2 linked regions of the Planctopirus limnophila DSM 3776 genome follow. The protein of the gene in region 2 interacts with the protein of the main gene of each other region in a pairwise test. Links are inferred from orthologs where the notes say so. Each region holds a gene or a part of one and is shown on either strand. Other genes may lie near its edges. The genes, in order: PLIM_RS09715 and PLIM_RS01865.

Region 1 (3,514 bases), 2.0 Mb from region 2 along the record:
TGTCCGCCGTGGGCTTGGCATAAGGAGAGAGAAAACATGCTTCAACAACTTCGCACGGCGACACTCGTACTGATCGCTATGACCATTCTCACTGGCGGTGTCTATCCACTGGTGGTAACTATCGTCGCTCAAGTGGCGTTTCCGAGGCAGGCCAACGGCAGCCTGATTCAACAAGGAGAGCAAATCACTGGTTCAGAACTGATCGGGCAGCCGTTTTCTCGCCCCGTATACTTTTGGGGAAGGCTCTCGGCGACTGGTCCTCACCCTTACAACGCAGCGGCATCCAGCGGTTCCAATTTCGGCCCGTTACATCCGGGGCTCAAAGAAACTGCCGAAGATCGCATTCTGGCCCTGCACGCGGCAGGTTCTTCGGGCAAAGTGGTTCCGGTCGATCTCGTGACCGCCTCCGGGAGCGGACTCGATCCTCACATCTCTCCGGCGGCAGCCGAGTTCCAGGTGCCAAGAATCGCCGCAGCGAGGAAAATGTCGGAAGGAGCCGTGCGTGACCTCGTCTCCCAATATACAGAAGGCCGACAACTTGGAATCCTTGGGGAGTCTCGTGTGAATGTACTGCGACTGAATCTTGCTTTGGATCAACGTCAGGGAAATTGAGGCCGTCTATGCCTGATGCTCGTCCCAATCCTGATGATCTGCTGGCCAAGGTGCAGGCCGAAGATACTGAGTCCACGCGTGGCTCGCTCAAAGTATTCTTCGGCTACGCTGCCGGTGTCGGGAAAACTTATACGATGCTGGAAAATGCTCAGCGAGCGAAAGCGGCTGGGCGTGAGGTCGTCGTCGGTTATGTTGAACCACACGGTCGCCCGGAAACGGAGGCATTGCTCGCTGGTCTCGAAGTCCTTCCGCTGCGTGAGTTTGAGTATCGTGGCGTGAGGCTGCGAGACTTTGATGTCGATGCCGCTCTGGCTCGAAATCCCGACCTGCTGTTGGTAGACGAACTCGCCCATACGAACGCGGTCGGCTGTCGCCATGAGAAACGCTGGCAGGATGTCGAAGAGCTTCTCGAAGCCGGGATCAATGTCTGGACAACGCTGAATGTTCAGCACATTGAGAGCCTGAATGACGTCATCGGCCAGATCACGGGCGTCACCGTGCGAGAGACGGTTCCCGACCGGGCGTTTGATCTGGCGGACGATCTGGAACTTGTCGACATCACACCAGAAGAATTGCTACACCGACTCAAGGCAGGCAAAGTCTACGTTCCCGATCAGGCTCAACGAGCGATTCAAAGCTTCTTCCAGAAGTCGAACCTTACCGCACTTCGGGAACTTTCGCTGCGACAGGCGGCTCGACGCATTCACACCGATGTTGAGTCGGCTCGGCGAGAGAAGGCGGCAATCCAGCCGTGGGCCACTGCCGAGCGGCTGCTGGTCTGCGTGGGGCCGAGCCCCACGACCGCACGTGTCATTCGCACCGCTCGACGGATGGCGGCGGCTCTCGATGCACCTTGGCTGGCGGTTTCTGTTGATCTCACCGGCGAACCAGCGAGCAGTCCTCGAAAGCAGCAGGTCAGCCAGCATTTCCGCCTCGCCGAACGCCTGGGAGCGGAAACGGTCACATTGGCTGGGCAGAACGTCTCGGAAACGATTCTCGACTATGCGCGTTCTCGCAACGTCACCAAGATACTGATCGGCAAGACGAATCAGCCTCGCTGGCGGCGACTGCTCGCTGGCACCGTCGTGGATGACTTGCTTGAAAAGAGCGGCGACATCGACGTGTATGTCATTCGCGGCGAGGAAGAGAAAACAGCACACGCTCCCGCCCGAACAGCATCGACTACTCAAAAGCTCCCGTACTTCTGGGCGGTTGGACTCGTCAGTCTGACCGGGTTGCTCGCTTACGGACTTCGCTTTCTGCATCTCGCTGATGCGGAAGCAAACACAGTGATGTTATTCCTGGCGGCAGTCGCCTGGACTGCCTTCCGTTATGGCCGGGGGCCAGCCGTGTTTGCGAGCGTGCTGGCCGTGCTGGTTTTCGATTTCTTCTTCGTCGCACCGTTCCACACCTTCGCCGTCGCCGATACGCAGTATGTTGTTACGTTTGCGGTCATGCTGACCATCGGGCTGGTGATCAGCACGCTGACATCTCGACTCCGGGCACAGATCGAGAACACTCGCCTGCGAGAGCGACGGACTTCTTCGCTTTACGAACTAGGCAAGCAACTGAGTTCTTTGTACGGGAATGTGTTTCTCGTCGGAGCGGCAGGTGGCAAGGTCGCCGAGATGGTGGGCGGTGAAGTGGCGATCTACTTACGTCAGCCATCCGGCCCGCCCGAACTCGCTTTCGGGCATGACACCACAATTGTCAAGCATTCAGTGAGTCTACCCGTGGCACAGTGGGTCATTGAACATGATCAACTTGCAGGGGCCGGTACGAATACACTTCCCAATGCCGCGGCCCTGTTCTTCCCTTTGACCGGCTCACAAGGCACACACGGTGCGATTGCTATTCGAGTGCCGGACACCGAGCGATTGCTCGACCCCGAATTCCGCCGTCTTCTGGATGCGTGTGCCAATCAACTGGCGTTGGCACTGGAACGAGACCAACTCGCTATCGAGGCCGCAAACGCTCGCATTCAGGCGGAAGCCGAACAAGTCCGGAGCAGCCTGCTCAGTAGCGTGTCTCACGACCTCAAAACTCCCCTGGCAGCCATTGCCGGGGCCAGCAGCAGCTTGTTGGAAGCCACGTCGCTGGACGAAGAGACACGCCGTCAGTTGCTCGAGACCGTGGCCGATGAAGCGGCACGTCTGAATCGTCTCCTCGAAAACATCCTTCAGATGTCGAAGCTGGATGCAGGGGCAGCAGTTCCCCTTTGCCAATGGCACGTCTTGGAAGAACTGGTTGGCTCGGCACTCCATCGCACTCGTCGTGAACTGGCCCAGCATGACGTTGCTGTCCAACTCTCAAGCGAACTGCCGCTCTTGTACGTTGATGGACTGCTTATGGAACAGGTGTTTGTCAATCTTTTCGAGAATGCGGCACGTTATACACCGGAGGGAACGAAAGTGACAATCCGGGCGGCGCTCGATGGTGATCACGTGCGGATCGGTATTTCGGATAACGGGCCGGGACTGCCTGCCGGTGCCGAGGAGCGAATCTTCGACAAGTTCTATCGAGCGTCTCCAACGGCTGATGGTGGTCGAGGCAGTGGTCTTGGACTCGCCATCTGCCGGGCTATTATCAAGGCCCACGGCGGCACTCTCGTCGCTGCCAACCGACCCGGTGGCGGTGCCGAATTCGTGATCCGTTTACCGGTTTCGAAGGATGCACCGCAAGTCATGGTAGAATAGAGCAATGCAAGCCAACAGCCATCACATTCTGATCATCGAAGATGAGCAACCGATTCGCAGGTTCCTCAAGGCCTCGTTATCGAACGAGGGCTATCGGGTCAGTGAAGCAGTGGCCGGTGAAGAAGGTTTGCGGATGGCGTCGGCCCAACCACCCGATCTTGTGATTCTCGATCTGGGTCTGCCCGACCTCGATGGACAAGACGTGC
Region 2 (3,224 bases):
TTGCCGTAAAGTGAAATTCCGACGCCATCGAGTGTGACGCTCGGCAGAGTGCGGATCGCTTCCAGGCGATTGGAAAAGTTGCGGTGTTCCTGCTCAACCGCACGGTATCGAGCCAGAGTTTCTGCATCAGGATCAATAATGACAGCACCGTGGCTGCCATCAATAATAACGGTGTCTGCTCCGGCAACATCCGATAGGAAATTCCCCACTCCCACCACAGCCGGGAGTTCCAGCGCGCCGGCCAGAATGGCTGTATGGCTGGTGGTACCGCCAACTTCCGTCGCAAACCCAAGAACATAGGCTTTATCGAGGCTCGCGGTCTCACTGGGAGTCAGGTTATGTGCGAGGATCAGTACTGGCGCCTGGATATTTCGCAGTTCTTCCCGCCGTTCTCCCAGCAATTGCCGGAGAACTCGCTTTTCGAGATCAAAAATATCGGTCGCACGCTCAGCCAGATAAGGGACACCAAGATTCTGAAACTTCTTGGCGTACTGACGGAACACGCGGCTGACGGCAAATTCGGGTGAGAAGCATTTCTGCCGGACGAGCAATTCGATTTCGTCGACAATCCGATGATCCTGCACCATCATCAGATGAGCTGTGAAAATCGCTGCATACTGTTTGCCGAGACGCTCGCGGGCGACACGCTCGTTTTCTTCAATTTCTGTGCAGACGGCCTGCAGCGAGATGCGAAAGCGATTAATTTCAGCATCGACGGCTGAAACACTCACGAAGCGTTGAGGAATTCGAAAAGACTCAGCCCCGAGCACCATCGACTGACCAATGGCTACTCCTGGAGAGACGGCAATCCCGTGTTTCACCAGCATGCCGTCCAATCCTCCATCGATCCAATTATCAGAAGAGACACTCAATTGCAGAGAATTTTCCTCCGCATGAGTCATGCAGGAGGAATTTATCAGGACGAGGCACTGACCAGATCATACTCGAACAGGTGTAGAATCGCTTCCACTGCCTCAGGAGCGTCATCACCAGTGACTTCCAGCGTCAGTTCGGCTCCCGGGCCGGCTGCCAGGGTCATCAGATCGAGTACGCTTTTGGCATCGGCTCGTACGGAACCTTTTGTCAGCCAGACTTGCGAACGAAACTTCAAAGCCGCCTGAGCCACACGGGAACAAGGGCTCAAATGGAGTCCATGCTCTGTTCGTACGATGACATTTCTGCGGTGAATCATCTGGCTCATACCGGCTGCTCCTTTCAGCAACACGGATCAGATCAGTAACACGAATCGGATCAATGATGATCTCGCCAGGTTTTTCAGGCATCTGTCAGCAAGTACCGGTCAGGGTCTTCTCTCCAACAGATTTTGCTCCCAAGGAAATGATTCCTGGTCAAAAAACTAGATTTCGTTGTTGTCTGCTTCCTTAAGCAACTCAAGAACCGCTTCGTGTGTCTTCGATTGCCTCAAAAACTTGCAGAAGTTGTCATTCCTGAGATGCCGGGAAATATTTTCCAATCCACGAAGATGATCGCCCGGACGATCAGGCGGCGAGATCAGCAAAAACATGATGTAGACCGATTCGCCATCAAGGCTTGCAAAATCTACGCCAGTGTGAGAAAGGGCCACTGTGGCAATCAGTCGATCCACCGAAGGATGCTTCGTGTGAGGCACAGCCACACCACGGCCAATCCCGGTGGAACCAAGCTCTTCACGCTTGAGAATTGCCGATACAATCCCCTCTTCATCGCTGGCCGGTACTACTCCCGACTGACAGAGGCTGGACACCATTGCTCGAATGGCCGCCTCTTTGGTTGTTGCCTGAAGATCGGGCACAATTGCCGCAGGAACAACGAAGTCGCACAACTTCATGAAACACCTCTGCTTCGGACAACCGGACCCGTTGGACTTTGGCCCAGCCGGGAATATGACAAAAACGGAAAACGTATCAAGCGTTTTGACAAGCAGCTTTGCACTCGACTGACGTCGTGTGATGAAACTCCAGTCCTTACCTCATTCTGGTACCGCAATTAAGTACCACTATCAACTCCTGCAACGAAACAGTGTGCCCAGATGGCGAGTGCAATTCCATCCAGAGGCCGCACTTTCTCTTTTTCTCTGATGACGATTGTTCGTTCAGGAACTGATCATCAACGAGTGATGCTGATTATTTCTCACCTTCAGCAGGGAGCGTGGCCACATCGGCGGCAGTCGGCCCCCCCTTATGATCCTGCACTTTTTCCTTATATTTATGAATCTGCTGCTCCATCTTGTGCAGAGCGGCATAGAAGACGGGAATCACTTCGTCGCCTGTATCTGTGGCCACAAAGTCGTGCTTGTGCTCTGCATCCACCAGGATTTCCACAGTCGCCCTGTGATGCTCGAAACTTACGGTGACATTGATCGAAGTCACTCGGGCGAAGTAGGTCAACAGCTTTTCGGACTTTTCGCGAATCAACTCTTGAGCTTCGGGACTGATCGAACCATGTCGGCTCGTAATCGCTATTTGCACGGTTGAAAACTCCTCAAGAGCGACAGCGGCTCGTCACTCAAAATCCTGTAATCACTCACATCTTCCAACGAACCTGTGTCTGGAGGCATCCAAAACAAACGGCATTGATGCAACCAAGCACAGCCATCCTGCGGGTTCGACTTTCGACTCACTGAAACAATGTTCGCCGATTGTATTGGCAGTCGAACTTGCGTCAATGCAAATCAGCGATTGCAACTCAATGCCAATTCTTCAGTTGCAACTTGCTCTCCTTGAGCAACCTGGCGTCAGCGACTGCTCGATCAACGTCCCATCACCGTTTTATGGTGCATTTCAGTCTCAGTGAGATCCACCTGGCTGGAAAGAATAGATCCCCTTACCACTGCCAGTGACTGTCATGAAATAGACCTCACCTTTTTCGTCTTCTCCAAAGCTCACAACAGGGAGCTGTTGACTGGGAATGAGATGATTGCCCACAACTTTCTGAGCCTTGCTGTCGTAATCCAGTGCCCACAGCTTGCCCGAAACGTAATCGGCATAGAGGTACTTCCCCTGCAATTCGGGTACTTTTTCGCCGCGATAGACAAATCCACCGGTAATGGATTTTCCCACATCATGGTTGTATTCGAAGATCGGGTCGATCATCCCCTGGCTGCTGCGATTTCCATTTTTCCCAAATGGATGCAAACCCTCACGGACACTCCAGCCGTAGTTGCCACCTTTCTGAATGATGTCGATCTCTTCCCACAGATTCTGACCGACATCGGCTGCCCAGAG

The links.
Region 1: the proteins of PLIM_RS01865 (region 2) and PLIM_RS09715 interact in binary tests that used the Escherichia coli proteins (3 or more experiments, as listed by UniProt). The link is inferred for Planctopirus limnophila DSM 3776 from one-to-one orthologs.

What each region holds. Positions count from the first base shown.
Region 1 is NC_014148.1:2,446,411-2,449,924, forward strand. The notes cover bases 314-3,508. They hold PLIM_RS09715 (sensor histidine kinase), read left to right. Parts: upstream 314-620; coding sequence 621-3,308; downstream 3,309-3,508. Other genes in these bases: kdpC (potassium-transporting ATPase subunit KdpC), read left to right, coding at 314-612; PLIM_RS09720 (response regulator), read left to right, coding at 3,313-3,508. Also shown: potassium-transporting ATPase subunit KdpB, read left to right, coding at 1-23; more of kdpC, read left to right, coding at 37-313; more of PLIM_RS09720, read left to right, coding at 3,509-3,514. UniProt on the Escherichia coli protein: Member of the two-component regulatory system KdpD/KdpE involved in the regulation of the kdp operon. KdpD may function as a membrane-associated protein kinase that phosphorylates KdpE in response to environmental signals.
Region 2 is NC_014148.1:446,466-449,689, forward strand. The notes cover bases 94-2,998. They hold PLIM_RS01865 (PTS sugar transporter subunit IIA), read right to left. Parts: upstream 1,829-2,998; coding sequence 1,358-1,828; downstream 94-1,357. Other genes in these bases: ptsP (phosphoenolpyruvate--protein phosphotransferase), read right to left, coding at 94-827; PLIM_RS01860 (HPr family phosphocarrier protein), read right to left, coding at 917-1,201; hpf (ribosome hibernation-promoting factor, HPF/YfiA family), read right to left, coding at 2,124-2,468; PLIM_RS01875 (PQQ-dependent sugar dehydrogenase), read right to left, coding at 2,787-2,998. Also shown: more of ptsP, read right to left, coding at 1-93; more of PLIM_RS01875, read right to left, coding at 2,999-3,224. UniProt on the Escherichia coli protein: Seems to have a role in regulating nitrogen assimilation.